3 regions of the Rhodococcus sp. MALMAid1271 genome follow, and region 2 is predicted to be linked to each of the others. Evidence: riboswitches for the same ligand, from Rfam matches in the RefSeq annotation. Region 2 holds a riboswitch; each other region holds the start of a gene.

Region 1 (10,537 bases), on a different contig from region 2:
TCTGGTTGCCGACAACGCGGATCTGCGTGAACGGTTCGAGGAATCCGTAGAGGTCGTTCTGTTGGCGATGGCCTCGGACCGTTGGCTCGCCGAACTCGAGCTGCACGGGTGGGAACAGTTCGGCGAAAACTATGCCGAGAATGCCTCTGACCTGCCGGTTTGAGATTTGCTGCGGAAGTGTCCTAAGCTATCCCAGCTCCCAACGGAACGCCGTTGAGGGTAACGTCGGAGCAGTTCGGCGGGCCCCCTTCGTCTAGCGGCCTAGGACGCCGCCCTTTCAAGGCGGTAGCGCGGGTTCGAATCCCGTAGGGGGTACGTAGGAAAAGATCGGATTGACAATCCGGTCTGCGGTACAGCATTCTTCATCTCGCACTTCGCGAGACGCGGATTTGCAGTTCGGAGAGTTACTGCGCTAGAAATAGCGCGGAAACAACAGCAAGGCCCTGTGGCGCAGTTGGTTAGCGCGCCGCCCTGTCACGGCGGAGGTCGCGGGTTCGAGTCCCGTCAGGGTCGCAACATCGGTGAGAAATCACCGACATTGCGATGGCATTGAAGTACCGGTGCCGCCCGGCCAGGTAGCTCAGTTGGTACGAGCGTCCGCCTGAAAAGCGGAAGGTCGCCGGTTCGATCCCGGCCCTGGCCACCATAGTTTTGTCGTCAGCGCATCGGTGCCGATCGAAATGTACGAGTAAGGCCCCTCCCGCACCCGGGAGGGGCCTTACTCGTGGTCACCACACCTGTGTCCGGTGACGACCGTGCGCGTCGAGCGCTATGGTCGACACCGTGGATGTGATCGATCGAGCGCAAGAGGATCTGGCGCGTGGAGACAGCCTCGCTGCCCGAGATCGGCTGATGTCGGCTCTGGTGCGCAACCCGGCCTCGCCCGGCGTCCTCGAGTTGCTCGCGTACACGCATCTTGTGCTCGGTGATCGTGCGGCCGCCGGTGCTGCATGGTTCCTCACCGACAAGTCCGACGACGATCCGACGGCCTCGGCTGCGTTCGCCGCTCTGGAAGCGCAGTGCCGGTCGCCGCTCGCTGTGGCCCGAGCCCTCCCCATCCACGCTCCCTCCGACTGGTATCCCACCCGGGCCAGAAACCGGCTGGAGCGGCTCGAAGCCGCGATCGAAGCCAACGGCCAACACTGGTTCCCGCCGCGTGACGTCGTCTACTTCGACGAGGACGGACTGAACTCCGACGACTTCTACGACGCCGAGGTGGACCAGGACGACGACCGGGCTCGCGGTGGTTCGAGCTACCGCTCGGTGCGACAGCGCGCGATCGCAGCGACCATCGTCATCGCCATCGTTGCGACCTCGGCATCGGTTGTTCTGGCCCTCGTCTTCGGCTGACACCATCCGAGTACGAATGCCGGGCGCGGAGCGTAGAGTCGCCACAGAAATTCATGCCGACGACCGAGAACGAGTTCTTTGATGGGCACAGCGAACGGCATACCGTCACCGGCACCGAGGGACGACAACTATGCCGTCAACCTCGAACAGGCGAGAGTGTTCGCCAGGGGGCTGGCCGAGCACATAGAAATCTGCTCGACGGCCATCGAAAGTGCGCAGTCCAAGGCATTTCGAGCGCGTGCGGATCGCGCCGAATCCCGAGCCCGCGCCTTCGAGGCGGAGGCGTCGACGCTCCGGACCGAGCTCTACGAGATGTACCGGCACATCGATGCGATGACAGCGCGGTTTCCAGAACTACGCAACGACCCGGCCGTGCGCGGCTAGATCCGTCCGTCGATCACACCGCAGCGGTATCGGTGACCACGCCGAACGTGGCATCCGCGCCGCGACGGCCGAGAGCAGAGCCCCACACCGCGTACACCGCATCCAAGGTGGAGGATCGCTCGACATCGCGGCCCTCCGCGACGGTGATGAGAGTGCGCGAGAGCTCGAACAAACTGACCCGGTGTTGTTTGGCGGTCCGGAACAGCTCGTCTATGGCGTCGGCGACGGACCCGCCGTGAATGCCGACGAGCACTCCGGTCGCGATATCCACGTCGGTGCGAGACGCAGGTGAATCGGGCAGTCTGTCGGTCATCTTTTTCCTCGAGATGGTGTGGTCGGTGCGGATGACCGAAGCGAATTCTGGCGTCGAGCGGGCTTCACTGTCTCACACGGAAGTGACATTTCATACCATCGGTTTTGCCCGCACATGCATCCGCTCGCCCTGGGGGCCGAACAGGCTCAGTAGCTCGACCGGGCGAGGTCCGACGGCACCGAACCAGTGCGGCACTCGGGTATCGAACTCGGCCGCTTCGCCGGGCTTCATCGTCAGATCGTGCTCGCCGAGGATCAGTCGCAGGGTGCCGTCGAGGACATAGAGCCACTCGTAGCCCTCGTGCACCTTGGGGCTCGGCTCTGCGTCCGTGGGCCGGACCAGGAGCTTGAACGCCTGCAGGCCGCCGGGGCGCAAGGTCAGGGGAAGAATGGTCACGTTCTCGCGGACGGTGGCCGTCGTGCGCACTCGGGGGTCGGCGACGGGCGGCGCTGTCACCAGGTCGTCGAGCGCCATCTGGTGGGCACGCGCGATCGGCCACAGGAGTTCGAGGCTCGGTCTGCGGTCGCCCGATTCGAGTCGCGACAGGGTGCTGATCGAGATTCCTGTCGTCTCCGACAGCGCAGTGAGGGTGGTGTTCTTCTGCATCCTGATGCGTTTGAGGCGAGGGCCGAGGCCGGCGAGCACATCGTCGAGGCTGATTGCTGCTTCCGTCATCTCTTTATTGCAGTTTCAGCAATCAGGTTTGTCAAGAGGAAGAATTTCGATCCGTCATTCGGACGGCGGATGCAGAGTCCGGTTGCTCTGGAACGTCCGCATCACGCCACTGAGCGGATCGCGGAACTCGATCGAGCTCGCCAGCAACCGAAGGGGGTCGGAGTAGTCGTCATCGGCGACCTCGCGGAACGACGGGTAGAAATTGTCGCCGACGATGGGAATCCCCAACGAGCACAGATGTATCCGCAGCTGATGTGTCTTTCCGGTATGGGGATGAAGTCGATATCGACCGTACGGGCCCACCGTGTCGACGAGTTCGATGCGAGTCTCGGCGTTGGGCTCGCCCGGCACCTCGCGGGCCTGAAGAACGCCGCGTTCCTTGATGATTCGACTGCGTACCGTCAGCGGAAAGTCCACGTCGGGTGCCAGGGGCGCGATCGCGTCGTATCTCTTGACGATCGTGCGTTGAGCGAACAGCTCCTGGTAGGGCCGGCGTGCCTGCGCTCTGACGGTGAACACGAGGACGCCGGCGGTGAGCCGGTCCAGCCGATGCGCCGGGCTCAACTCGGGTAGGTCGAACCGTCGACGCAACAACACCAGAGCGGACCGTGCGATATACGCACCGCGTGGCGTAGTGGCCAGAAAATGCGGCTTGTCGACGACGAGGATGTTCTCGTCGCGGTGAAGTACGTCGAGGGAGAACGGGACCGTCGGCTCCACCGGTGGGTCCCGATAGAGGTAGATATCCGCCCGAGGCCGCGCGATGGTCGCCGAATCGATGGGAACCCCTGCGGCGTCGACGATCTCCCCACCTGCGACCTTCTCGGTCAATCTGGCGGCGTCCCGAGGGAACCGGGCGCGCAGATACTCGAGCACCGTGATCCCGGTCCCTGTGGCGGTCTGACCCACCGTGTCGGGCATCCGTACCCGGGTGGGGTCGAGGCCGTCGCGTAACGGCAGGGGAGCGGTGGGCATGCATCGACTGTAATCGGTGGCGCAGGGAAACACCCCGGTCGGCAAGTGCCGACCGGGGTGCTTCACAGTGGTGGAACCGTGGGGTCCGAATCAGATGGTGACGACCATCTTGCCGGTGTTCTCGCCCTTCATCAGGCCGATGAACGCCGCAGGCGCGTTGTCGAGACCGTCGACGACTGTCTCGTCGAATTCGATTGCGCCACTGCCCAGCCACTCGGTCATCCTGGTACGGAACTCACCGGTGAGGTGCGCGTACGAGCCGACGATGAAGCCCTTGAGTGTCAGCTCTTTGCCGATCGCCAGAGCGAGGTTGCGAGGTGCCGGGGTCGGTTCGGTCGAGTTGTACTGAGCGATGGCTCCGCACATGGCAATCCGGCCGTGCTTGTTCATCGATCCGATGGCCGCCTCCAGATGCTCGCCGCCGACGTTGTCGAAGTACACGTCGATTCCGTCCGGTGCGGCCTGCCGCAGCTGCTCGGCCACCGGGCCGTCGTGGTAGTCGAACGCCGCGTCGAATCCGAGCTCGAGCAACCGCGCCACTTTGGTGGGAGAGCCGGCACTACCGATGACGCGAGATGCGCCGAGCGCCTTGGCGATCTGGCCGACGAGCGATCCCACCGCACCGGCTGCGCCGGAGACGAACACGACATCGCCCTTCTCGAACGAGGCCACCTCGGTCAATCCGGCATATGCGGTCGTGCCCGTCATTCCTAGTGCGCTCAGGTAGGCCGAGGCCTTGGCTGCGCCGAGATCGACCTTGCTCGCGCCCGCGGCCGGGACGATCGCGAGATCGCGCCAACCCTTGCCGTGTACGACGGCGTCGCCGACCGCGAATCCTTCGGCCTTGGACTCGATGATCTCGCCGACTGCGCCACCGTCGAGCGGTGCGTCGAGCTGGAACGGTGGGACGTAGGATTTCACGTCGTTCATTCGCCCACGCATGTACGGATCGACCGACATCACGAGGTTGCGGACGAGGATCTGCCCGTCAGCGAGTTCGGGGAGGTCGACGACCTCCGCGCGAAAGTTGTCTTCGGTCGGCCAGCCTTCTGGGCGGGACGCGAGGTGAATTTCGTGTGCCTTCATGGTGTTTCCTCTTACTCGTCTTCGGTGACTGTGACGGTGACGTCGATGTTGCCGCGGGTGGCGTTGGAGTACGGGCAGACCTGGTGGGCCTTGTCGGCCAGGGCCTGGGCTTGCTCGCGGTCGAGGTTCGGCAGCGTCACCTCCAGGGTGACGGCCAGCTGGAATCCGCCTGCATCGTTGGGGCCGATGTCGACGCGAGCGCCGACGGCCGAATCGGTGATGTCTGCCTTGTCCTGACGCGCCACCAGCTGCAATGCGGAGTGGAAGCAGGCGGCGTATCCGGCGGCGAACAGCTGCTCGGGATTGGTGCCGTTTCCAGTGCCGCCCATGGCTTCCGGGATGGCGAGGTCGAGGTCGAGACGTCCGTCGGAGGTGCGGGCGTTGCCGTTGCGTCCCTCGCCGGTGGCGAGGGCCTCGGCGGTGTAGAGGGTCTTCATGATGCTCCTTCTGAGGTGCTCGAATCGGTGTGATGCAGAGCGTTGGTCAATGCGTCGAGCGCGTTCTTGAGCGCGACCAACTCCTCGACGCCCATGCCGGTCTTCTCGGCCAGCTTGCGCGGGATGTCCAACGCTTTCGCGCGCATAGCGCTTCCGGTCTCGGTGAGGTGGATCTCGACGCGGCGTTCGTCGGTGCTCAGGCGTCGGCGCTCGATGAATCCGAGACCTTCGAGTCGCTTGAGCATCGGCGACAAAGTGCCGGTGTCGAGATCGAGTTCGGCGCAGATGTCCTTGACGCCGCGCCCGTCCTGTTCCCACAGCACCAGCAACACCAGGTACTGCGGGTATGTGACGCCGAGCTCGTCGAGCATCGGGCGATACACCGCGGTGGTAGCCCGCGATGCGGAGTACAGCGCGAAGCACACCTGACGGTCGAGTGCGAGTTCGTTGCCCATGCGAAGAACGGTAGTACACGTTTTAGTTGTGCGCAACCTACCTTTTTCTCGGGTCAGCTCTGCAGGGCGTTCTTCAGGCCATCGAGCACGATCGTTGCCGCCGTCGGACCTGCATTGAGGTACCACGGATCGTGGTCGACGCGAACGATGTGGTTCTCGGTGGCCGCGCTCATTCCAGTCCACAGCGGGTTCGTCGTGTACGACGCGGCGCTCGAATCGGCTCCGGCGTCCTGGCTCGACACGAACACCCAATCGGCGTTGGCCAGTTGGATCTCCTCCTCGCTGAAGTCCTGCGAGGTCTTGGCGAACTGCTGACTTTCCGGTCGGGCCAGGCCTGCGTCCCAGGCGATGAAGCCGGCGAACGACGCGATGCCGAACACCCGCGCGCGGTCTGCGGTGAAGCGAACGAAGGAGACCGTGGGTGCGCCACTGCCGGCAAAGGACTCACCCAGTGCCGCCGCGTCCGAGGTGAAGGTGTCGATCACGCCCCTGGCCTGTTCGGTCCGGCCGAGCGCGTCGGCGAGCAGCACGAAGTCCTGCTTCCAGTTCACTCCGGTGCCTTCGGTGAGCACGGTCGGTGCAATGGTCGCCAGCGTCGAGTAGATATCCCCCGAGCCGGTCTCGTTCGCCAGGATCAGGTCGGGTTCGATCGCGGCGATCGCCTCGATGTCGACCTCCTGCCGGTTACCCACGTCGACGAACTGCGTCATCTGATCCGCGTACTGAGGGAACGAGAAGCTGATGTAGTCCGGGACCAGTTCTGCACCGCTGCCGTAGGCCACCCCGGTGGGGACGACGCCCAGTGTCAGGGCCGCGTCGAGCTGACCGGTGGCGATGACGACGATCTTCTTCGGTTCGGCAGGGATTTCGGTGGAACCGCCGAAATGGCCTACGGTGCGCGGAAATACGCCGTCGGCGGCTCCCGAGCCCATGCCGTCGGGGATGTCGGTCGGCCCTGGTGCGAGAGCGGCGGCGTCGTCGGATGACGCAGTGCTGCCGGGAGGGGTGGCCGTCTGCTCGGCCGTGCTGCCGCACGCGACTGTGGTCACGGCGGTGACCGCGGCAATGGTTGCGGACAGGAGTAGGCGCTTCACTGTTGTTCTCTTTCACCGGACGGGGATAAGGAAGGCAAGCCTAGCCTGTATCCGGCCGAGCTGGTGAGCGGAACTTCGCCGCAGAGCACGAAGTTCCGCTCACCCGCGGTCAGCGAAGCGCCGCAGCCGCCTGCACCACATGTGTCAGTGACCGTTCGATCTCGGCCACCCCGCGGGTCTTGAGTCCGCAATCGGGATTGACCCAGAGACGCTCGGCAGGAACAGCTCTCAATGCCGCACGCAGCGACTCGGTGATCTCGTCGACGCTCGGCACCCGTGGTGAATGGATGTCGTACACGCCGGGGCCGACGCCGAGATCGAATCCGACGGAGTTGAGGTCGTCGAGTACCTCCATGTGCGAGCGAGCCGCCTCGATGGATGTCACGTCCGCGTCCAGGGCCACGATCGCGTCGATGATCTCACCGAACTCCGAGTAGCACAGATGGGTGTGGATCTGCGTTTCGTCGGACACGCCGGATGTCGCGATCTTGAACGAGTGCACTGCCCACTCCAGGTACGCAGCCGTATCGATCGCGCGCAACGGGAGTAGTTCGCGAAGGGCCGGTTCGTCCACCTGGACGATGCGGATGCCCGCTGCCTCCAGGTCGACGCTCTCGTCTCGAACAGCCAGGGCGATCTGGGCCGCGGACTCGGCGAGCGGCTGGTCGTCGCGCACGAACGACCACGCGAGAATCGTGACCGGCCCCGTCAGCATGCCCTTGACCGGCTTGTCGGTGAGGGACTGAGCGTAGGTGATCCAGTCGACGGTCATCGACTGGTCACGGCTGACGTCACCGAAGAGAATCGGCGGACGTACACACCGAGAACCATACGATTGGACCCAACCGTTGGTCGTTGCCGCGAAACCGTTCAGCTGCTCGGCGAAGTACTGCACCATGTCGTTGCGCTCGGGCTCACCGTGCACCAACACATCGAGACCGATGTTCTCTTGTAGCGCAATGGTATTGGCGATCTCGGACTGCATCCGGCGCACGTACTCGGCGTCATCGATCTCACCCGAGCGGTGCGCGGCCCGCGCGAGTCGAATCTGCGTGGTCTGGGGATACGATCCGATCGTGGTGGTCGGCAGTGCCGGCAACTCCAGCCCCTCGGCCTGTGCCCTGCGGCGTTGCTCGGCCGGGGCGCGGTCGACGCGGATGCCCGAATCCAGTCGGGTCCGCACGGCTGCGTCGTGGACGCGCGGGTCACGGCGACGGCTCTCGCGTGCAGCACGCGCCTCGTCGAGCTCGGCGGACACCGAGTCGATGCCCTCGCGCAGCGCGCGTGCCAGCACCGTCACCTCGGTGACCTTCTCGGCTCCGAACGCCAACCACGACCGGAGCGGATCGACGATATCGGTCTCGGCCGCGAGGCTGTACGGAACATGAAGCAGCGAGCAGGAACTCGATACCGCGAGCGCTCCGACGCTGCCGAGCAGCCTGCCCAGAGTCGCGAGCGCTCGGTCCAGATCCGTTCGCCAGATGTTGCGCCCATCGACGATGCCCGCCACGATGCGCTTGTGCGCGAGCGCAGGCACGCCGGCAATCTGCTCGACGGTGCCCGGTACCGTCACGTCGATCGAGAGCCCTTCGACCCCGGTCGATGCGAGCGCGGGTAGCGCGGCGCCGAGATCGCCGAAGTACGACGCCACCAGAATGGCCGGCCTGGTCTCGAGGGCGCTGAGGTAGTGGTAAGCCTGCGTGGCGCAGTCGATCTCGTCCGAGGTGCGATCTGCAACGAGCGCAGGTTCGTCCAGCTGAACCCACTCGGCACCGGCAGCGGCCAAGTGCGTCAACAGCTCTGCATACAGCGGCAGGATCTCGTCGAGTCGGTCCAACAGCGGGGCTCCGCTGCCGACAGCCTTCGACAGCAGCAGGAACGTCACCGGCCCCACCAGCACGGGTCGAGCCGGAACGCCCAGCGCGCGCGCCTGTTTCAGCTCGTCGAGGATCTTCTCCGGATGCAGGGAGAACACCGTGTCCGGTGCGATCTCCGGGACCAGATAGTGGTAGTTGGTGTCGAACCACTTCGTCATCTCGAGTGGTGCAACCGTGTCGTTGCCGCGGGCCGCGGCGAAGTACCGGTCCAGTTCGTTCTCGATGTCCTGCACCCGTTTCGGTAGCGCGCCGAGCATGACCGCGGTGTCGAGGATGTGGTCGTAGTACGAAAAGGTGCCTACCGGAACGGAGTCGAGGCCGGCCGCGAGCAAGCCCCTCAGATTGTCCTCGCGGAGCCTTTCGGCCACCGATTCGAGAGCGGACGCATCGAGTGCGCCTGCCCAGTAGGACTCCACAGCTTTCTTCAACTCGCGCTTCGGTCCGATTCGGGGGGACCCGAGGATCGTGGTGGTGAATTCGAATGTCACGTCGTGTTTCTCCAGGTACGTCACAGGTGGGTGGCACACCACCGAGCGTGCGAGAACCTGAGCCCCATGCGTCGGCATACGCCGAACAAGCTGCAGGTCTACTCGCCCATTCCACGGGGCGGTGAACCGCTACGCGCGGCGCGCGCAGCACAGGAGGCAGGTATTCGGACTCACAGGCACGTGATCGGAGATCACACCTACTGGCCGTCGCTTCCCAGAGAGGCTTCTCCAGTGCTCGTTGACGGCGGTCGTTCCTGCATACCGCTGCGGGACAGTCCCGGATTCTCACCGGGTTCCCTCTCACGACGCGCAAGACATCAACGCATCGCTTCGACGCCGTGGTGAACTTCGGGGCTCCTCGTGACCACCCGGCGAACCGACTGCAGGGACGAGCATAGATGCCGTCGCCGACGGTCTGTTACGGTACATCCCATGCAGCGCACGTATTTCTGGTTTAGCAGGCCGGCCCCGGGTGGGTCAGCCAGCGACGCCATGCGCTGACCTCCACCCCACGAGCCGGATGCAGACCGGCTCGAAGTGCGCGTGGAGCATGAGGGCCGGCCCGAGAACAGGAACGCCCTCTCATGACACTCTCTCTCGAAACCCCATCGCTCGACGATCAGCGAACGATCAGCATCAGCCCGCTGGCAGCGCCGTCGGTGCTGCGCCGCGAACATGCCGTCGACGATGCGATCTCGGCCACGGTCCGTACCGGCCGCGCCGGAGTCGTCGACGTTCTCGACGGCCGTGACGATCGCCTGATCGTCGTCGTCGGACCGTGCTCGGTGCACGACACCGACGCTGCTCTGGACTACGCCCGGCGTCTGGCGACCATCGCGTCCGAACTGGGCGATCGACTGCACATCGTCATGCGTGTCTACTTCGAGAAGCCGCGGACGACGCTCGGTTGGAAAGGTCTGATCAACGATCCGCACCTCGACGGCAGCTTCGATATCAACTCGGGCCTGCGGGTGGGGCGTCAACTGCTGCTCGATATCTCCGCCCTCGGTCTGCCGGTCGGGTGCGAGTTCCTCGACCCGATCACCCCGCAGTACATCGCCGACCTGGTCAGTTACGGTGCGATCGGAGCACGGACCGCGGCGAGCCAGGTGCACCGTCAACTGTGCAGTGCACTGTCGATGCCGGTGGGAATCAAGAACTCGACCGAGGGCGACATTCAGGTGGCGGTCGATGGAACGCGAGCCGCTGCGGCGAGCCACGTGTTCCCCGGAACCGACCTGGACGGCCAGGGTGCTTTGATCCGCACCGTCGGAAACCCGGACTGCCATGTCATACTGCGCGGCGGCGTCGACGGGCCGAACTACGATGCCGAGTCGGTTGCCGATACCGTCGCACGACTACGTAAGTCGGGTTTGCCGGAACGTGTGGTCATCGACGCCAGC
Region 2 (10,537 bases):
GCAGCGCCGAAGACCGTCGAGAATATCGACCATCGGTGTCGACATCGCAAGCAGCAGAACCGATGTCGTACCCGCGATCGCATGCAGCGTCACCTCACCCGCCCGCACCAGGCTCGAATGGTCGACGCCGAGCGAGAACCGCGGTTCGGTCGTCACCGTGACCGCAATGGACACGGCACCGAGTGCGACGAACACCGCCGGTGCCCGCAACGCACCGAACAGCAGGCGTAGCGGCGTACGCGCCCCGAACACACTGCAGCTCAGGGCGACTGCGGTGACCACTATCGAGCCCGGCCACGCCGGAAGCAGCAGCGCGCACACTACCAAGCCCAGACCGAGCAGGGCCTTGTCCGATACCGCTCGGTCGCGCCACGCGCTCGACCACGCCGCATTGTCCACGGACAGTCCCCGCACGGCCGTGCGGCGGGCGGCGCTCAGCTCGACGTCGCGGTGGTCGCGGAATCGTTGCGGCGCCGGCCCCGCAACGCACCGATGGTGTACCCCAGAACGGTTCCGCCCAAGGCTGCCTGCAGCGCGAACAGTCCCGACTCGACCTCGCTCGAGGTGGGCGCGAAGACCGACTGGAACCAGGGCTGGTAGTCCGGGTGGTCCTCTTCGATGCGGCTGGTCGCGGCCGAATCCGTACCCACGAACCGCTCCTCGTCTCCGCTTCGGCGCGAATCCACGACCAGTGCGATGCCGACGATCGCGACGATAGCGGCGATCAACAAGATGGTGGTCACTGTGCTCTTACGCATCGGCTGCTCGATTCTCTGTCGACGGGGCGTCGGTGACGGCTGGGACCTTCGGTGCCTTCAGCACCCCGAGTCTGATCAACTCCGGCATCGCAACGCTGCGCAACACTCGAATCACGAGCACGCCGAGCAGCCCCTCGGCGATGGCCAACGGAATCTGTGTGACCGCGAAGATCGACAGGAACTTGGCGACCGCTCCGGCCACCCCCGTCTGTGGATCGGGGAAGGCCAACGCGATCTGCACCGAGGTGGTGCAGTACGTCGAGAGGTCGGCGAAGACCATCGCGAAGAACACCGAGATCGACAGACCACCGCCCAGCGAGGTCGACAGGCGATACGCTCCGTACCCCACCCAGGGACCCACGATCGCCATCGAGAACGCGTTCGCGCCGAGGGTCGTGAGCCCGCCGTGCGCGAGAAGTACCGCTTGGAACAGCAGCACCAACGTGCCGAGGAACGCCATCACCGGGGGCCTGAACAGCACCGCGCCCAGGCCGGTACCGGTCGGATGGGACGAACTTCCCGTCACCGACGGTAGTTTGATGGCCGAGAGCACGAACGTGAACGCTCCGGCCGCGCCCAGCAGCAGTCGACTCTCCGGATTCTCCCTGACCTGTCGAACGACTGCGCGGGCACCGTGAACGACGAACGGTGCTGCGACGCAGGTCCATACCGCCGCATGTACGGGCGGCAGAAATCCTTCTGCAATATGCACGTGTAACTCCCTGGATGACGCGTCCGATGTGAGTCGACGTGCTGGTTCGGCAATCTGACTTACGGCTCGACACGTCGAGTCCGCTCACAGTGGCGCGACCGTCCCGGAATTTCACCGGGTTCCCCGCACCAGCACACTTCGAGCTAGATGATTGCACGAACCGAGTCGATCCGATCACCGGACGGGCAGTCGATCGCCAGAATCCTCGTTCTGCCGCTTCCTCGGGGACGGCTGGGCTACCAGTCGGTACGGTGTGACTGTGAGCACTCCACGCATTCCCTCCGGTACCGCCAAGACTCTCGGGCCCGTCAACTGGGTGATCTGCAAGGTCATCGCCAGGGGCGCGGGGGTGCCGAATCCGCATCTGTTCACCACCCTCGGCCGTACCGGTGGGCTGTTCCGCGCCTGGCTGTTCTACAGCGGGCATCTGATGCCCGGAGGCAAGATCTCGCGCAAGGAATCCGAACTGGTGATCCTGCGGGTCGCGCACCTGCGCGAGTCCGCATACGAGATGGACCACCACATTCGACTGGGCAGGCGCGCAGGTATCGACCGTGATCTGCTCGAGTCGATCAAAATCGGCCCGGACGCACCCGGACTGGCGACGCGGTACCGCACCATTCTGACCGCCGTCGACGAACTGGTCGCCACCAAGACCCTCACCGATGCCACCTGGACCGAGCTGACGATGCAGTTCGACGAACGTCGCCTGATCGAGTTCGTGTTGCTGGTCACCCAATACGACGGTCTGGCAACCACTCTCGGCACGCTGCGCGTCGAGCGCGACTTCACCGAACGCTAGGCGATGCCCACCGATCGTCCGATACCCACCTCGCGGGCCGCACGCGGCGGGGCACTGGGGCGCGCGGTGGCCGGCCAGGCCATCCGCGGTGCAGGAGCACGGATTTCGATGGCAGGGCGGTCCGAGGAACTGCGACGACAAATCTCGGAGAAGAGGTCCCTGCAGGCTGCCGATCAGCTCGTGACGGTGCTCGGCAGCATGAAGGGCGCGGCGATGAAGCTGGGCCAGATGCTCTCGGTACTCGACCTCACTCTGGTACCCGAGGAGCATCGACAACGGTTCCAGGACAAGCTCGCCGCGCTCCGCGACAGCGCACCGGAAGTCGATTTCGATGCGATGCGCACCGTGATCGAGACCCAGCTGGGCGCGAGCATCGATACCCTCTTCGCGGAGTTCGACTCCGCTCCCATCGCCGCCGCGTCCATCGGCCAGGTCTACCGTGCCCGTCTGCACGACGGCCGAGCGGTCGCAGTGAAGGTGCAATACCCCGGCGTCGACGCGGCCGTGCGCGCGGACATGAAGAACCTGGCGCTGTTCCTCAAATTCTGGCGGAACGCGCTTCCCGCGGTCGCGGCACCGGAGTTGATCGAGGAACTACGGACGAACTTCGAGCGCGAACTCGACTACGTCGAGGAAGCCCGCACCCAGCATGCATTGGCGGCTCGGTTCCGCGGTCACCCGCATCTCGTCGTTCCCGACGCGATCGTGGCCATGTGCACCCGAGGCGTTCTGGTCACCGAATTCTTCGACGGTGTCTCGTTCGATCGCATCCGGTCTCTCCCTGCCTCCGACCGTGATCGCATCGGCGAGATCGTCTACCGCTTCTACGTCGGTTCGCTCTACCGGTACCACGAATTCTGCGGTGATCCGCATCCAGGAAACGTCCTGCTCGGCAACGACGGTCGCGTGGGGTTTATCGATTTCGGGTTGTTCAACCGGATGCGAGGAGAACACGTCGCATTCGAGATCGACTGCCTGCGGATGGCATCGGAGGAACGCGGCGAGAACCTCCTGGCCGCAATGATCGCCCGCGGGGTCGTCGACGCATCGGCCGGTGTCAGCCCCGACGAGTGCCTCGAGTACGTCTACGCGGCGTCCGAGTGGAATCTGGTCGATCGGGTGATGACGGTGACGCCGTCGATGGCGTCGAGTGGGTTGATGCTCGCGATCGACCCGCGCGGCGGACAACGTACCGCAATGCAGCGACAGAACCTGCCGCCCGAACACCTGTTCTCGCGTCGGGCAGATTTCCTGACGTTCGGTGTTCTCGGGCAGCTGGAGGCAACGGCCAACTGGCACAGCATCGCTCGCGAATGGATCTATGGGGACCCGCCGGTCACCGAGCTCGGCATCGCCGAACAACAGTGGCGGGACACTACTGGGTAATTCACTACTGGGTGATCTGCTACTGGGTGATTCGCAGCTTCTTGCCCGCCTTGGTGCCGAGTCGATTCAGCGGCGCCAGAATGTCCTGGTATCGAGGTCCGATGATGCGCGGAATCGCGTCGAAACCGCGGGCATCGGGCCCGATGAGCACCCGAGGCTTGTTCTTCTCCACTCCGGCGAGGATGACCTTCGCCGCACGCGTCGGTGTTGTTCGGGCTATGCGCTCGAACGCCTCGGATACCTTGTCGACATCCCCCAGGCTGTCCATGCCGCGGGCATTGGCCACGATGTTCGTCTTGATGCCACCCGGGTGCACACAGGTGACGCCGACGGGATGCCGCGCGATCTTCATTTCCTGACGCAATGCCTCGGTGAAGCCGCGTACGGCGAACTTCGCCGAGTTGTACGCGCTCTGACCGGGGATGCCCATCAGTCCGAACACACTGGAGATGTTGACCAGGTGGCCGTCACCCGACTCGATCAATGCGGGCAGAAAGGCTTTGGTGCCGTTGGCGACTCCCCAGAAGTCGACGTTCATCACCCACTCGAAGTCGTCCCAGCTCATGTCGAGAACGTCTGCGGCGAGCGCGACGCCCGCGTTGTTGATCACCAGATCGACGCGACCGAAATCGCTGACGACCGAGTCTGCGTGGAAATACATCGCCGCCCGATCCGCGACGTCCAGCTCGTACGAGCGGGTCTGGGCTCCGACCCCCTCACATGCCGCCACCGTATCGGCCAGCCCGCGTCCGTCGACGTCGGACAGCGCGAGGCGCGTGCCCCGACCGGCGAGATCGATCGCCAGTGCTCGCCCGATTCCCGATCCGGCTCCGGTGACGACGGCGACCTTGTTTCCCAGATTCTTCATATACTCACGTTCTCTTTCGCCTGCAGCAGTTCGTATTCGGTGGGATCGAGCGTGCGGGTGCGCAGCCAGTACTGCCAGGTGAACCCCGGCCAGACGGTTCGGTTGACGCCGGTGCTGTCGAGGTACCAGCTGGTGCACCCACCGGTGCTCCACACGCCGCCACGCAGCTTGCGCTGGATCTCGGCGTTGAACCGGTGCTGTACCGGCTCTCGCACGTCGATCGCGTCGGCAGCGCGGTGTTCGATCAGATCGAGCGCCCGCAGGACGTATTTGATCTGCTGCTCGATCATGAACACCACCGAGTTGTGACCAAGTCCGGTGTTGGGCCCGAGTAGAAAGAACGCGTTGGGAAATCCCGCTGCCGTGATTCCCAGGTGGGTGGCGATGCCGTGTTCCTTCCAGTGCGACACCAGCTTCCGACCGCCGATGCCTGCGAGGTTCAGGCTGTCGAAACCGTCGGTGACGCGAAAGCCCGTCGCGTAGACGATGACGTCGACTTCGCGTTCGACGCCGTTGTTGTCGACGATCGAGCCGGCGCGTACCTCGGCGATACCATCGGTGATCACTTCGGTCCGCGGGGAGTTCAGCGCCCTGTAGTAGGTGTTGGAGCCGAGGATTCGCTTGCACCCGATGCGATAGCTCGGGGTCAGTTTCGCGCGCAGTTCCGGGTCCGAGATCTCTCTTCGGATGAAGCGCCTGCCCACGTGTTCCACGGGTCGTAACAGCGCGGAGTGACCGTTGAGCCCGATGGCCAAACCCTCCGCGCTCCAATACACCGCGCCTCGAACTGCGCGTCGCAACAACGGAACCCTCGCGAACGCTCGCTGCACCGTCTTGGGCAGTGAGAAGTTCCGTCGCGGCAGTACCCACGCCGGTGTGCGTTGATAGAGCTGGAGCTGCGCCACTCGTTCGGCAATCTCGGGCACGAACTGTACTGCGCTCGCTCCGGTTCCGATCACCGCGACGCGCTTGCCCGTGAGATCGACGTCGTGGTCCCACCGGGCCGAGTGGAAGGCACTGCCGGTGAAGGTCTCGGTTCCGGGGAGCGTCGGAACGTTCGGGATATGGAGCGCACCGACCCCCGAGACGAGGAACTGGGCGATGTACTCGTCGCCCTCGGCGGTGGTCACGTGCCAGCGCGCTCGACTCTCGTCCCAGTACCCGCCGGAACAGGTGCTGCCGAATCGAATGCTACGACGTAGCTCGTACTTGTCGGCGAGGGACCGCAGGTAGGCCAGTATCTCGGGCTGACCGGACCACATCTTCGACCAGTACGGATTCGGTTCTCCCGATAGCGAATACAGATGGGACGGCACATCGCAGGCGCATCCGGGGTAGGTGTTCTCGCGCCAGGTACCACCGACCTCCTCGGCCTTCTCCAACACCAGGAAGTCCTCGCGCCCGCGCTTACGCAGTTCGATCGCCATGCCGAGCCCGGAGAAACCGGTCCCGATGATCAACACACCCGTGCGGTGGACCGTCATTGTCGCTCGTCCGACTGCACTACACCGGTCAGCCGCCACAGTGCTGCGGTCACCGCGCCGTCGAGCATCCCCGCCGAATCGAGGAAGGCGACGGTGGCTGCAGCATCCCGCCTTCTGATGGCGGCCCGCCGACGCCGAGAGATGAGGGCACCGCGCATCGGACCGATGCCGATGGATCGATACACCTCGAACGAAACACCGAGACGCAGAATGACATTGGCCAGAACCGCGAGGAGCAACCGATTGTACGCGCGCGAAATTCTGTTGGACTTTCGTTGCGCGGCGAGAACTTCCGACCGCGCGAACTCGAAACGTTCGTCACACTCGAACCGGTGAATTCGCACCGCTTGGCGAACATGCGGTTCGATGCCGGGGTCGGTCACGGCAGCCGCCATCGTCCGAGCGAAGGTTTCCTCCACCAACAACATCGACGCGTGCGACGCGGCACCCAACGGCAGAAAGCTCAACAGTTTGACGGCGGTCGCCGTCCCCCGCGGAGGCTTGTACGGCGCGAGGTCGGTGGCACGGACCAGCCGCCCGAACGTGATCGTGGTGCGCGAACTCTTCGACACCTCGTCCAGAGCGTTGCGGGAGTCCGAGCTGTTGAGTCCCTCTTCGGCTACCCGCCTGAGCTGATTGCCGGTCAATATCGCAGACAGATACGCAACTGTGCTCCATCTGCTCACCGCCTCGTGCAGAGCCAAGGTGCGCTGGTCCGACCCGGCCAGCTTGGCCCACACGCGCGTTCCGTACAGCGTCACCGATTCCTGCGGAAGTGCACATTCTTCACTGCGCCACGGTGATTCCCAATCGATATCGACATGCGGATCGTACTGGACAGCTGACGAACGCGCGCTCATGCCAGGTCATCCGGCATTGCCCGAGTCATCTTCCACAACCGACGTGTCACCACTCCGTCACACATCCCCGCCTCTGCGAAGAATCGGATCATGGGTTCGGAGAAGAATTGCATGTTGGACTTGTAGGTCGGGCTGGCCATAGCGGTGACGATCCCTCGTATCGGGTTGATTCCGACGGATCTGTACACGCGCGGATTGATCAATGCCACGTATGTGAAATTCGCGATGGTCGCAAGAATCACCCGGTGAAGTGCGCGGTTCACCCGATTGGTGGACTGCATCGCACGCACCATTTCTTCCCGCGCATAGGTGATGTGCCGTGATTCCTCGATCACGTGGATGCGCATCATCTGACGCAGATGCGGTTGCATTTCGGGATCGTTTTGCGCTTCTCGCTGCGCACGATCGAGGACTTCTTCGATGAGAAGTGTTCCGCCGTAGGTGGCCGGTCCGAGAGGAAAGAACTGGCCGATCCGCGCAAGGAGCAGCCCTGCCTTGGGCAGGAGGTACGGCTTCAGACCCGTCTTCTCGATCAACTTTCCGAACATGATCGAGTGGCGCGATTCCTCCCCCACTTCGGCTATCGAATACATCGAATGATCGGAGAACGTGCCCTTTCCGAACACCCGAAGCAGGTTTGCGCTGAGAAAACCCTCGGCGTAGATACCGAAGGAAAGAATGCTGACGATCTCGTGCCGCCCCAGTTCGCGGCGCTGCTCCTCGGAGAGCTTGTCCCACAACTTGGTTCGGTACAGCGAGACTCGATGCTCGGGCATCCATCGCATGCCCTCGACGACCGGGGCGTCCCAATCGATGTCGACCTCGCCGTCGAAGAACTTGTTGGCAGTCGACTTCAGCAGGCGTTTCGCAGTCTTCTGGCGTGGCCCGACGGTTCGGCCCCGCGAGACGGCCAGGTCCTCGGTGGTCAGCTGTGGGCGCAGCGTCGTGCTCGCTCCCCCGGATACCGCGGCATCGACACGTCCCATCGCACGCTTCACAACCGATCCCCCCTCGCGATCGACTCCACCTCGAGACCTGGTCTATCCGAAACTCACGGTAGCCAGTACCGGCGGTAGTAGGTACTGTCCGAGTGTGGTTCAAGTCATAGGACGTGTCAACCCCGAAGACGGACGACACTCGACACCGTGCAAGAAGATCGATGCGCGCACCGAACGGTGGCGTGAGCACCGTCTTCGCGTGCGACAAGAACTGGTTGCGGCCGCACTGATCGCTATCGACGAACACGGCCCGAACGTCAGCATGGGCGATATCGCGAAAGCAGCCGGTACCGCCAAACCAAAGCTGTATCGGCATTTCGCCGATCGATCCGATCTGCACACCGCAATAGTCCAGAACGTCCAGGACATGTTGTGGGACCGGATCATGAACACCGTCAACTTGTTCGAAGACTCCGTCACCGACCTCATCGATCACAGTGTCGCCGGCTACGCAGCGATAGTCACCGATCATCCCAACTTGTTCCGGTTTCTCGTGCACGGCCATTTCCTGGCTCGCACCACGGACCGCCGAACCTCGGCAGGCGTGGCCGGGGATCCGGCCTTGGATTCGGCGCGAGCCGCGTCCGATGCGGTGGCCCGCGTACTGGCCGACGCCATACAGGGTCCGGCAGTGGACAGTTCGACCGTCGAGATCGTCTCCTACTCGACGTTCGGGGCGGTGGCCTCGGCGACGGACTGGTGGCTCGGCAGTTCCGAGGACCGAGAATCGACCATGACCACCGAGGCCTTCACTGCACATCTGGCTGCCATCGTGCACGGACTCGTCGAATCCGCTTGTGCGCGTGCCGGCGTCCGGCTCGAGTCCGATCAACCCATGCATCGTGCGTTCGTTCCCACGGAAGGAAGCGAGAACCAGTGAGCGATCTCTCCGGCAAGCCCGATTACCGAGGCCCGGCACAGCTGATCTTCGACGCCCACGGGGCCGAGTTCGATGTACAGATCGATCTGCGCGGCCATTCCCAGCCCATCGACGGAATCTTCCGCTGGTACGGCCGAGTCCGACCCCACGAGGAGCTCCGGAGTTTCATGGAGACTGTCGGCACCAGCAGCAAAGGCCGACTCAGTACGGACACCGGCGATGCTCCCGTCCTGGTCGGCGACGTCGACTTCTGGGGCCGGTACCGGCTTCAGGGCACCGGGATGCCCCCGTACCCGCTCGAGCCCGAGGTCGATCCGGACAGCGCAGGCGACGGCGCAGAGGTACCGGATCATCAGGATCTGGCGCTCGAACGAGCCTCGGCATTGCTCGAGCCCGACATTCGCGCGACGGCCGACACCACCGCGGGGTATGTGGAACTGCTCGGCGGCACGCCCGCACCGTCACCCACTGCGGCCAGCCGTGCCATGAACAACCCAGTGGTGGCGGCCATCTACGAGAAGTTCTGGCGGCCGGCGGGAGTCGCCATGATGGGAGTCGGCGGCCTGTCGATGTCCGCCGAACGCGCCAAGGCCGCGTCCGATCTGCGACTGTCCGGGGAACTGAACGTGCTCGACGTGGCGTGCGGGCCGGGAAACTTCACCAAATATCTCTCCGAACGCCTCGACGGTGACGGGCTGGTCACCGGGTTCGACATTTCCGAACAGATGATTCACCGGGCCGTCCGGGACAACCGCGGCCCCCATGCCGCCTATATGCGCGGAGACGCGCAGTCACTTCCGTTTGCCGACAACACATTCGACGCGGTCTGCTGCTATGCGGCCCTCTACCTGATGCCGGACCCACTGACCGTGGTCGACGAGATGATCCGCGTCCTGCGCCCAGGGGGCCGAATTGCCATCATGACCAGTTATCGCCGCGCGACCGTACCGGTGCGGACCGTCGTTGGAGCAGTATCGGGGCGGATCGGAATTCGGATGTTCGACAAGGCGCAGTTCACATCGATCTTCGAAACGCACGGCATGACGGAGATCGAACAACAGGTACGCGGTCTCGCACAGTTCGTCAGCGCCACCAACGCCCGCTGAACGGACAGTTCTAGGTCTTGGGCCCGTAGTCACTGACGATCCACTGACCGTCCTGATCGGTGACGGTCACCAGCAGAAGATTGGGCACCTTGCCCGGATCGGGCTGCTGCACGTTCTGCGTCGTCTGCTGAGCGAACACCGCAACCTTGTACTCGTTGCCGGACTCGGAATCGATTGCTGCCGAGAGAACCTCCCCGGTCGCCACCACCTGCGACTCGTTCATGATGGCAGTGAGCGCCTCACGGACTCCGCTGTACCGATCCTGCAGGGACTGCGACGCCCCCTGGTCGACGCCGTCGAAGAAGGCGTCGAGATTGCGGTAGTCGTAGGTCAGCGAACGTGCTGTGTACTCGGTTGCCGCGTTCACCGCCATCTGACGGTCCTCGTCATGGGTACGTTCGTCGGCCAGATCGCTCGCCGCCGAATGCCACAGCACACCGAAGACCACCGCCAGCACCAGCCCTGGTACGGCTGCGCCGACCACAGCCCACCGCACCCGACGGCGCTTCGGAGTCTCGGGCACCGCCTTCTCCTCGGGCACCGCCTTTTCCTCGGGTACTACTGGCTTGTCCTCGGGCACTGGCGTGTTCGCATCGGGTGTGTCTGTGTCGATCATGAGGGGACAACTCCTGTCAGTTCGGAATTTCGATGGAGAGCTTCGCCGGCCCGCCCGGAGGAAACAC
Region 3 (10,537 bases), on a different contig from region 2:
ACGCTCGCCGGGGTGAGCGTCGACTATCTCGTACGGCTCGAGCAGGCCCGTGATGTCCGGCCCTCCGCTCAGGTGGTGCAGTCACTGTCGAATGCACTCGGGCTGTCCACTGATCAGACCGGCTACCTGTTCACCCTCGCCGGGCATCGCGCACCCGAGCGAGCCACCACCCAGAAGGTGCCAGACGGCATCGGACAGTTGATCGAGGACATCGGCCCACTCCCCGCGATGGTGCTCAACCACCGACTCGACATACTCGCCACCAACGAGATGATGGCCGCGCTACTGCTCGACATCGACAAACGACCGTCGTCGGAGCGGAATGTACTACGAATGTGCTTTCTGGACAGTCGATTCGACGGTTTCTACGACGCTCGCGACGACGTCGTCCGCGGCGCGGTCGCCGATCTTCGTGCCGCCTGGGTGAACCATTCACACGACGAGGAACTCGCAGCCTTGATCGACGAACTGGAACGAGGCAGCGCAGAATTTTCGCGCTATTGGCAGTCCCGCGAGGTATCGGTGCGCAGCCGAGGAGACAAACCCATGCGGCACCCACTCGTCGGGCCGGTGACCGTGACATTCGATGTCCTCACACCACTCGGCGACCCCGACCTACGGTTGATCGTCTACCGGCCCGCGGACCCACAATCTCGTTGTGCCCTCGACGAGCTCGGCCGGTCGCGTTCTCAGCGAAGACAGCGACACCTCCGCACGATCTGAAACCGACCTTTCGCGGCACGAAAAATCGAGACTCCATCGACGCAGTGCTCCTATCGTTTCGGGCAGAACATAGGAAGGTCACCGGCACATGCTCGAACGATGGAACGCAGCACTCGACTACATCGAGAACAATCTCGACCGCGAGATCGACCCCATCGAGCTCGCTCGGATCACCCTCACATCGGAATATCACTTTCGACGCGTGTTCTCGGCACTGGCAGGAATGCCGCTGTCGCACTACATCCGGCAACGCCGAATGACGTTGGCAGCAGCGGACATTCTCGACGGACAGAACATACTCGACGTAGCCGGCAAATACGGCTACACCGCAGACGCCTTCACCCGCGCCTTCCGAGACCTGCACGGCGTCACACCATCTCAAGCACGCCGACCCGGAACCACCCTTCGTTCCAGACAAGCCGTGACATTTCACCTGACAATCGAAGGACGAAGCACCATGCGGTACCGCATCACCGAACTGCCGGCATTTCACATCGTCGGCAAGACCACCCGAATCCCACTCCGGTTTCACGGCGAGAATACCGCCATGACCGAATTCCACCGAAGCCTCACCCCAGGAACAGGCGAAAAACTACGAGGATTGGCCGACCTGGCCGAACTCCCAGACATCCTCTTCGTCAGCGACGGCTTCGAACCCGAACGAGAAGACGGCAGCCTGTTCGACTACTACTTCGCCGTTGCCACCACATCACCCGCACCACCCGAATGGGACACCCTTGCCGTAGCCGCATCGACATGGGCAGTGTTCGAGACGAACAGCGACACCGCACTCGCCCCCGCACTCCAACAACTCTGGGCCGACGCCTTCAGCGAATGGTTCCCATCCAACCCCTACGAAACAATTCCGGGACCGGAAATCCTGACCGTCACCGAAACCTCCCTCGACTGGACCTCGGGAGCGGGAGAGCTCTGGATTCCAGTCCAACGAAGTCGATAATCGTAGCTGACCCCGTCCCCTCCCGTTGCGGCTCGCCATGACCACTCGATGTGACGTTCAGTGGCCTTTTCGGGGGTCAATGTCACATCGAGTGGACTCGCCCTCGGTGTCAGGCGATCGATTGGCCGTACACACGTGTCACCGAGATGGTGATCAGCACTCGTCGATCGGCGACCATGACTGCGCGGTATTCGTTCCAATCGGGGTGTTCACCGGCGGCGGCGCGGAAGTAGTCCACCAAGGCGTCGACCTCGGGGCTCTCGGGTGACGATCCCGGCCCGGTGAGGGTGACGGTTCCTTCCGCCGTCGCCCATGCTGTTCCGTCGGCGCTGGTCACCTCGAGCGCGGCGCGAGGGTCTCGGCGTAGATTCGTCGTTTTCGCTCGCCCTTCGGTGACCGAGATGGTGATGGTGCCCGCTGCACGGTCGTAGAACGGCGTCACCGGTGAGAGCTGCGGCATTCCGCTCGCTTTGATGGTGGCGAGCACACCGATTCGGCTCTGCTCGAGAAGCGCATGTGGATCGTAGGTAGTTCCGGTCATGGTGTCCCCATTTGGTCGTCGAAACAAGCGTGCACGAACTTTCAACAGGGAACGTCGTCGAAGACGCCTTTGTTCCGTTCCGACCTCACGGTTGTCTGTCGTCGGTCAGCTCCGCCGCGTAGGCCCCGATTGCTCGACGGTACCTCCCCAGCGCCGGATCTGCGGCATGCAGTGCATTGAGCAACGCCTGCGCACCGTCGCCCTTGTCCCAGAGGGCGAGTGCTGCGAATGCGTCACGCGCAGAGGAGTATTCGTCCGCGAACTCGAACTCGTTCAGCACTCGCAACGCGTCGTCCTGTCGACCCAGATTGCGGAGCGAACTAGCCAGTTGAAGGCGAGCCTGGTTCTCCCTGTCGACATCGAGCCCCTCGGACAACGATGCCTCGTACAGCGGAACGGCCGCGGATTCCTCACCCAGGAAGTCTTCCAAGGACGCTCTCTCGAACAGTCCACGAGCGTCGGAACACTCTCCAACGGACAGTATTTGGTTGATCTGGATCCGCATGCGATCGGGATCGGCATCGTCCGCGTCGCGCCAGAATTCCGCTATCCGCTCTTCCCAACTCAGCATGGAATCGATCGTGCACGATGCTGCGGGCCGACGCCACCGTTGGGTCTGTCCCCACGTGCATTGTCATCGGGACACGGAGAGGGCGACGTGTCCGACTCCCCCTCCTAACAACAACACCCGCCGACTACCGGCCTACGAATTCGATTCGGTTGCCCACCCCGTCGCGGGTATGAAACCGTCGTCGACCCGGTATCTGCTCAGGGTCGGCCCACTCCACCGGGTAGCCGGCAGATTGCAACGCCACAGCGGTCGCGTCGACGTCGGCGACAAATGCGGGGTGCGCCTTCACTGCCGGAATGAAGTCATCGTCGATACCGACATGTAGCTCGCCGTCAGGACCACCGACACCCGGCACTCGAAACCAACAGCCTCCGCGTCCGGCCAGCAGCGGGGGCTTCGGGATCTCCTCCCAGCCCAAGGCTTCTGAGTAGAACGCACGCTCGAGGTTCTCGCCGCCCACCGGACACGCGACCTGCACATGATGGATCATCGTCAGAACGTACCGCCGACTCGATTGACACGCCGGTGAACGGTAGGCAAACGTATGAGCATGCAACTGAGATTTCTGGCCGGCATCTCGACGGCCTTCGCATTCAAGCTCCTGCTGATGCGAGCGCTGACACTCAAGCTGCAGCGAGACATCGACGCACTGAACAAGGGCAACTACCGCCCGCTACTGTCGTCCTTCCACCGAGACGCGGTGCTCAAATTCGCTGATGGAGACAGCCGCTGCTCGGGTACCCACCGCGGCCGCGCAGCCATCGAGAGATTCTTCCAGGACTTCGTCGCGGCCGGAATCAAAGGCCAGATCACAGAGATATACAGCGGCGGCGCACCATGGCGCATGACCCTGCTCGTGCGCTTCGACGACCAAGCCCACGCGGCCGACGGTACCCAGATCTACAGCAACCGCACCGTGCTCCTGGTCCGCACGAGCTGGGGAAAAATCGTCTCCCAGGAAGACTTCTTCGAGGACACAACACGCATCGACGCCTTCGAGACGAAGCTTCGGCAACTCTGAATTCGTGCTCCAATCGCCTCGATCCGCCGCCTTTGCCGGTACTCGATGTGACATTCGGTGGCCTTTTCGGGGGTCGATGTCACATCGAGTGGACTTCGGTCGAGGGGAGTGGGGTGGGTCGACCGCCGTCGACTGGGCGGTCACGGACGTCGGTAGGTCACCTGCGGATAGGTCTCGGTGGTGGTGACGGTGGCGTGCACGTTGTACACCGTGCGCACCAGGTGTTCGGTGATCACGTCGTCCGGGGTTCCCGATGCCACGATGGTGCCGTTGTTCAGCACGATGATGCGGTCGCAGAACATGGCGGCGAGGTTGAGGTCGTGTAGGGCGATGTAGCTGCTCAGGGGTAGTCCGGCGACGAGCGTCAGGATATCGAGTTGATGTTGGATGTCGAGGTGGTTGGTCGGTTCGTCGAGCAGTAGTTCGGTGGGCTGTTGGGCGAGGGCGCGTGCGATGTGGACGCGTTGGCGTTCGCCGCCGGAGAGTGTGTGCCAGCGGCGGGTGGCTTTCGATGTCATGCCGGTGTCTTCGAGTGCTCGGGCGATGGCGGTGTCGTCGTCGGATGTGTCGCCGCCGAAGATGCCGTGGTGCGGGATGCGGCCGAGACGGACGACGTCGCGGACGCTGATGTCGACGTCGGTGTCGGAGTGTTGGTCGACCATCGCCACGCGCCGTGCGATGCGTCGGCGACGCAGGGTTCCGAGACTGTGCCCGCTCAGCAGCACGTCGCCGCTGTCGGGGGCGACGATGCCGGCGAGGATGCGCAGGAGCGAGGATTTGCCCGAGCCGTTGGGGCCGATCAGACCGATGGTCTCGCCCGCGTCGGGTTCGAAGCTGATGCCGTTCAAGATCGGGTGGCCGCCACGGGTCCAGCGTATGTCCACGGCGTGCAGTGTCATCGGGATCTCCTGAGCCGGAACAGAATGAGTGCGAAGGCTGGCACACCGATGAGTGCCGTGACGACGCCGACGGGAATCTCCTGTGGTGCGAACACAGTTCGGGCGATGGTGTCGACCCAGACCATGAAGATGGCGCCGATCAGAACCGTCGTCGGGAGCAGTCTTCGGTGCCGCGCTCCCACGAGGAAGCGGGCGGCGTGTGGGAGCACCAGTCCCACGAATCCGATGGCTCCGGCGGCACTGACGAGGGCGGCAGTGATCAGTGCGGTGATGACGAGCAACAGTATTCGCACCCCTTTGACCGGCACGCCGAGTGATGCGGCCGCGTCGTGGCCGAAGGTGAACGCATCGAGGGCGGAGGTGTTGAGCAGGCACACCACCATTCCGAGGAGCGCGACCGTGCCGCACAGAGCCACATCGCTCCAGTCGGCACCGCTCAGGGAGCCGAGCAACCAGAACAGCACGCCGCGGGTTTGTTCGGCATCGGCCGAGGAAATGACGATGAACGACGTCAGGGCCGAGAACAGTTGGGTACCGGCAACTCCCGCGAGTACGACGCGGTCGTTGCCGCCGCCGGCACCGGCGGCGAGAAGCATCACGAGCAGAAAGGACAGCAGTGCGCCCGCGAATGCTCCGGTCGACAGCGAGAGAGCTCCGCCGCCGACCCCGAGCACGGCAATCACGACTGCGCCGGTCGAAGCTCCGGACGAGATCCCCAGCACGAACGGATCGGCCAGCGGATTACGCAGCAGTGACTGCATGATGGCCCCACACAGCGCCAGGCCGGCACCGCAGATCGATGCCAGCAGGGTTCGCGGCAGCCGCAGCTCCCAGACTATGCCGTCCTGAATGCGACTCACCTGCGCCGAGCCGATCCCGATGTGCGCCAGGATCACTCGGTAGACATCGGTGACGGATACGCTGGCCGGTCCGATCGTCACGGCCACTGCGATCGAGAGCACCAACACCACACCGCCACCGAGCAGAAGCGGGATCAACAATCCCCGATCGGTGCGGTTCATCGGGTGGTCAGGCCCCAATTCTGTAGAGCGGCAGCAACTTTCTCGACTCCGTCGATGGTGCGAATCGATGGGTTGAGATCGGCTCCGTTGACCACGATGTAGCGCTTGTCCTCGACGGCGGTCAGTCGGCTCGTGACGGGATTCGATTCGAGGAATTCGATCTTGCTGCCGAGTGCGTCCCCGGCGATGCTGCGCCGACTCAGATCCGCCAGCACGAGCGCGGTGGGATTGCGATCTGCAACGCTCTCCCAGTTAACCTGTGGCCATTCGTCGGTCGTGTCCGCATAGATGTTGTCGGCACCGACCGAATCGGTGATGATGCCCGAGGAGCCACAGCATCCCGCCATGTACGGGGTGTCGGTGTCGGCGAACCAGTACGCCAAGCGCACACCCGATGCGTCGACGGCACCGGAGGCCTGCGAGAAACGGTCCTGCAATTGCGCGACGAAGCGTTCCCCGCGATCACGCACGTCGAAGATTGCCGCCAGATCGCGGATCTCCCGATACACGGTGTCGATCTCGAGCGGCGTGGTGCGTGCGCCGTCGGAATTGACACTGTCGTCGGTCTTTCCGTCACAGTCTGTGGGAGAGAGATAGTTCGGCACACCGAGCTGCTCGAACTGATCCCGATCGGCGACGCCTCCCGGCCCGAGGGTTCCGCTGAAGGACGCCGAGACGAAGTCGGGCTCGGTATCCAACACCACCTCCAGGGACGGCTTGTTGTCCGCCAACCTCGGTACTGTGGAATTCTCCGATTCGAGATTCGAGCGGACCGGGTCCGTCCAGGTGGCCGTTCCGACCATGCGGTCGGCCAAGCCCAGTGACAGCAGGATCTCCGTCGAACTCTGGTTCAGAGACACCGCGCGCTGCGGAGGCGCATCGACGGTGACCGCGCGTCCACAGTTCTCGATGGTCAGCGGGTAGTCGGCGTTGGTGACGGAGACGGCGGCAGTGGGCGGTGGGGAGGAGCAGCCGGCCACGGCAAGAACGGAGACAGCGCCTAGTACGGCGAGAGTGGTACGCATCGAAGAGCTTCCTGCTTGGGGCTCGTGTCGCGGAGCCGCGGGTGGGGTGAACCACGACGCCCGAGCATTCGGACTTCGAGCTCTCGCCCGTCACCGTTGCGCGCCAGCTCCGGAATTGCACCGGATTCCCTCGTTCGTCGCGTGCTGACCTTATCGTGTGCGGTACCCGAAAGGTCAGCGTGCTGCTGCCGACTCCGGCTCGAGTGGGACACTGCGAGGAAAAGTACTGCGCGCCAGCACGACCACGGCCAGCGAAGCGGCGACCAGAACAGTAGCGGCGGCAGTGACCGTCACGATGCCACTGAGGTCGATGAAGGCGCCGCCCACCAGTGCACCCGTGGCAATCGCCAACTGGAAGGCCACGACATAGATCGCCGACGCCTTGTCGGTATCTTCCGAGGCTGCCCTGACCACGGCGGACTGTAGACACACCGGGATCGTGGTGAACGCCATTCCCCACAATGCAATGGCCCCGACGGCGAACACGGCCAGCCCACCCGGCGCTCCGATCAGCGTGCACCACAAGATCGCGACCGCAGCGGCGACTGCGCCCAAGGCCGCGATGGTGGAGTACCGCGGCCACCGGTCGTAGGTTCGGCCGATCACCCATATACCGATGACCCCGAACAGGCCGTACAGCATCAACATCAGGGTCAGCGTCGTTCCGGCTGAACCGATCGCACGATCGACGATGAGTGAGAAATACGTGTAGGCGACGAAGTGGCCCAGGACCGCCAGGAAAGTCACGCCACACAAGATGGCCAGGGTGCCGTCGAGCACTCGCGGTGTCTTTTTCCGTACCTCATCGGCTCGGCTGGTCGGCAGCGGCGGGAGTACGAAGTACAGTGCCACCGCGATAGCAGTTGCAACGACTCCGAGAATTGTTGCAGCCATTCGCCATCCGAGCCATTGACCCATCGCCGCGGTGAGTGGATTCCCCGCAACCAGTGCCAGCGAGGTACCGACGTAGACGGTGGCTATGGCCTTGCCTTGCTTACCGGGCAACGCAAGCGAGGCTGCGACGGGTGCGACGACGGCCCAGAAGATGCCGTGCGTTGCGGCACAAAGCATTCGTGAGATCACCAGCATGGGGTAGCCGACCGACACTGCCGACAGTAGCTGCGACAGTGCCAATGCGGCGACGGTGATGACCATGACGCGTCGGCGCGGCCACTCTTGCACGACTCTGATCAGCGGAATCGTCATCGCAGCGACACCGTAGGCGTAGAAGGTCAGCAGCAGTCCGACGGCAGATTCGCTGACGCCCAGGTCGCTCGATATCTCGGGGAGCAACCCGACGGGCAGCGTTTCCGCGGTGACGTAGATGAAGGCGGCCGCGGCGAGGACGAGCAGCTTCGGCATGGGCGAGGACATGTTGTGTAACGTTACACAACATCGAGGTGTCGCGCTACAGTTGGCCCGTGAACACTCGGGTGACCATGGCGGAAGTTGCAGCGGCCGCGGGCGTATCCACCATGAGCGTGTCCTATACCTACAACCAACCGAGCCGCGTCTCGTCGGCCACGAGAGATCGCGTCCACGCGGCGGCGACCCAGCTCGGATACACCGGACCCAACCGAGCAGCCCGCTCGCTACGAAACGGCAAGCACAACAGCATCGGCGTCGTACTCGGAGAAAACCTCACGTATGCCTTCGAGGATCCACAGGCCCGACGCTTTCTGACGGGCATCGCCGACGCCTGCCTCGAGGCGAACACCGCACTGGTGATGCTGCCGAACCTGCACAGCGACAACGACAACGCGCGGATCCGAGACGCACAGGTCGACGGATACGTCCTGTGGACCACCGAGATCGACGACCCCCTCCTCGACGTGCTGGTCGGCACCGGCCGTCCGACCTGCATTCAAGGCGGGCCCCACCACCCCGGAGTCGAGTGGATCGGCATCGACGACCGAGCAGCGGCAGATGCAGTCGCCACCGCGGCAATGACCGAGCACGCACGCCCCGCGGTCGTGGCACTTCGACCTGATTCCCGACGCGAATCGACCACCCTGCACGGCGCGGAACCGTCGGACATCTCGATGCCGGTGACCCGAGCCCGACTCGAGGGCTACCGCGACGCCTGCGTCCGTCTGGGTCTCGACTGGGCGGCAGTTCCCACCCTGTTCACCACCCACAACGCACGCGCAGAAGGCGACAGAGCTGCGCGACTGTTGCTGCAAGACGACGTCGTCGACACCTTGTTGGTGATGAGCGACGAACTCGCCCTCGGGGTACTCGACGCCGCTGCCGCAACCGGAGTCGACATTCCGACGCAACTCGCCATCACCGGGTGGGACGACTCCACCGTTGCAGCGTCTGCAGGGCTGACCACCGTCGCGCAGTCGTTGTTCGACCAGGGCCGCTCGGCCGCACGGTGGGTACTCGGACTCAGTGCCGCGATCGACTCCGCGGCCTGGAGTATCGAGGAGCGCGTGTCCACAGGTCGCCGAAACGGCCCACAAACCGAGACCAACATGGTCTAATAGGCGCTAAAAAGGGCATGTTCCCTGTTTATAGCGCAAAAGCAATCTCTTGGGCTACTATGACTCATGGCTGTCCGGCCACGAGGGGGAACAGTGAGCCGAGAGCATGGTGCGCCGCCCCGTCATGTCCCTGACGCAACAACCCGCTACGACGCCCTCACCGGCCTGCCGAGCCGCGACGAAATCCTGGCCCTCATCACCGCCGAACTCGACAACCGCAGCGCAGACAGCCACTGCAGTGTGCTGCTGGTCGACATCGACGGATTCCGAGAATTCAACGACGCACTCGGACCCGCCACCGGCGACGACCTACTGCGTCTGATCGCCGACCGACTCACCTCATCACTCCGGCCAGGCGACACCATCGGCCGACTCGCAGGAGACGAATTCGTCGTCATCGCCCGGCGATGCCACTCCATCGCCGCTCGCGCCATGGCTGCAGGCTTCGCAAGCGTCTTCGAACCCGCCTTCGAACTGGGCGACCGGCAGCTGACCCTCACTGCCAGCGTCGGAGTCGCCTCCAGCACCGACGCAGACATCAGCGCAACACAACTGGTCCACAACGCCACCGCAGCCATGCACGCCGCCAAAGCCGTCGGCCGCAACAATCACCACGTCTTCACCGACCAACTGCACCACACCAACCGAATCCGATTCGACCTCATCGAACGGCTACGCGGCATCGCCATGGTCGAACGCGAACTCACGATGGTGTACCAGCCCATCGTCGAACTCAAGACAGGACACGTCGTCGGCGCAGAAGCCCTCATCCGCTGGAACCACCCCGAACTGGGCCTGCTGATGCCCGACGCATTCATACCGCTCGCCGAAGACGCCGATCTCATCGTCCCGCTGAGCATGTGGATCATCGCCGAAGTTGCGCACACCATCGCCGACTGGCAAGCCAGGGGCATCCACCTCCAAATCGGCGTCAACGTCAGCCCTGCACACTTCGCCACCGGCACCCTCGCCACCGACGTCATCGATATCGTCGACACCTACCGCATCGAACCCGGTTGCCTGGCACTCGAACTCGCCGAATCACAAACACTGCACGATCTCGACGCCGTCCACTACCAACTCCGCGACGTCCAACGCCACGGTGTCCTCATCGCCATCGACGACTTCGGCTCCGGATTCTCCTCCCTCGAACGACTCGCCACCCTCCCCGTCGACATACTCAAGATCGACAAATCACTCACCCAACACCTCGACAGCGACAACCTCCACCGACGCCGAGCCATGACCACGCTCTGCGCAGCCCTGGTAGAAGTCACCACCACACTGGGCA

What was found. Region 2 has a riboswitch for cobalamin ahead of ACOQFP_RS03510 (energy-coupling factor ABC transporter permease). Riboswitches for the same ligand answer to the same signal wherever they lie in the genome.
Region 1: it holds a riboswitch for cobalamin, as region 2 does, so the genes downstream of both, metE (5-methyltetrahydropteroyltriglutamate--homocysteine S-methyltransferase) here and ACOQFP_RS03510 (energy-coupling factor ABC transporter permease) in region 2, are expected to answer to the same signal.
Region 3: it holds a riboswitch for cobalamin, as region 2 does, so the genes downstream of both, ACOQFP_RS19560 (ABC transporter substrate-binding protein) here and ACOQFP_RS03510 (energy-coupling factor ABC transporter permease) in region 2, are expected to answer to the same signal.

What each region holds. Positions count from the first base shown of each region.
Region 1 is NZ_JBMIRQ010000035.1:3,161-13,697, forward strand. Features, by position in the region: gene ACOQFP_RS01730 (TetR/AcrR family transcriptional regulator) at 1-163, shown strand, start outside; tRNA gene ACOQFP_RS01735 (tRNA-Glu) at 243-315, shown strand; tRNA gene ACOQFP_RS01740 (tRNA-Asp) at 440-513, shown strand; tRNA gene ACOQFP_RS01745 (tRNA-Phe) at 570-646, shown strand; gene ACOQFP_RS01750 (DUF6584 family protein) at 784-1,350, shown strand; gene ACOQFP_RS01755 (hypothetical protein) at 1,432-1,734, shown strand; gene ACOQFP_RS01760 (ANTAR domain-containing protein) at 1,748-2,047, opposite strand; gene ACOQFP_RS01765 (helix-turn-helix domain-containing protein) at 2,138-2,722, opposite strand; gene ACOQFP_RS01770 (pseudouridine synthase) at 2,777-3,697, opposite strand; gene ACOQFP_RS01775 (NADP-dependent oxidoreductase) at 3,788-4,783, opposite strand; gene ACOQFP_RS01780 (organic hydroperoxide resistance protein) at 4,795-5,220, opposite strand; gene ACOQFP_RS01785 (MarR family winged helix-turn-helix transcriptional regulator) at 5,217-5,675, opposite strand; gene ACOQFP_RS01790 (iron-siderophore ABC transporter substrate-binding protein) at 5,729-6,769, opposite strand; gene metE (5-methyltetrahydropteroyltriglutamate--homocysteine S-methyltransferase) at 6,879-9,134, opposite strand; cobalamin riboswitch at 9,273-9,481, opposite strand; gene ACOQFP_RS01800 (3-deoxy-7-phosphoheptulonate synthase) at 9,719-10,537, shown strand, end outside.
Region 2 is NZ_JBMIRQ010000046.1:3,092-13,628, forward strand. Features, by position in the region: gene cbiQ (cobalt ECF transporter T component CbiQ) at 1-399, opposite strand, end outside; gene ACOQFP_RS03505 (energy-coupling factor ABC transporter substrate-binding protein) at 435-758, opposite strand; gene ACOQFP_RS03510 (energy-coupling factor ABC transporter permease) at 751-1,470, opposite strand; cobalamin riboswitch at 1,497-1,618, opposite strand; gene ACOQFP_RS03515 (carboxymuconolactone decarboxylase family protein) at 1,724-2,272, shown strand; gene ACOQFP_RS03520 (ABC1 kinase family protein) at 2,276-3,658, shown strand; gene ACOQFP_RS03525 (SDR family NAD(P)-dependent oxidoreductase) at 3,678-4,526, opposite strand; gene ACOQFP_RS03530 (flavin-containing monooxygenase) at 4,523-6,010, opposite strand; gene ACOQFP_RS03535 (diiron oxygenase) at 6,007-6,870, opposite strand; gene ACOQFP_RS03540 (AurF N-oxygenase family protein) at 6,867-7,856, opposite strand; gene ACOQFP_RS03545 (TetR/AcrR family transcriptional regulator) at 7,963-8,748, shown strand; gene ACOQFP_RS03550 (DUF4873 domain-containing protein) at 8,745-9,854, shown strand; gene ACOQFP_RS03555 (hypothetical protein) at 9,865-10,470, opposite strand; gene ACOQFP_RS03560 (MlaD family protein) at 10,487-10,537, opposite strand, start outside.
Region 3 is NZ_JBMIRQ010000108.1:384,087-394,623, reverse strand. Features, by position in the region: gene ACOQFP_RS19600 (helix-turn-helix transcriptional regulator) at 1-723, shown strand, start outside; gene ACOQFP_RS19595 (AraC family transcriptional regulator) at 812-1,681, shown strand; gene ACOQFP_RS19590 (PPOX class F420-dependent oxidoreductase) at 1,791-2,222, opposite strand; gene ACOQFP_RS19585 (tetratricopeptide repeat protein) at 2,308-2,793, opposite strand; gene ACOQFP_RS19580 (glyoxalase) at 2,918-3,283, opposite strand; gene ACOQFP_RS19575 (nuclear transport factor 2 family protein) at 3,338-3,814, shown strand; gene ACOQFP_RS19570 (ABC transporter ATP-binding protein) at 3,955-4,713, opposite strand; gene ACOQFP_RS19565 (FecCD family ABC transporter permease) at 4,710-5,735, opposite strand; gene ACOQFP_RS19560 (ABC transporter substrate-binding protein) at 5,732-6,760, opposite strand; cobalamin riboswitch at 6,767-6,889, opposite strand; gene ACOQFP_RS19555 (MFS transporter) at 6,935-8,134, opposite strand; gene ACOQFP_RS19550 (substrate-binding domain-containing protein) at 8,182-9,246, shown strand; gene ACOQFP_RS19545 (putative bifunctional diguanylate cyclase/phosphodiesterase) at 9,340-10,537, shown strand, end outside.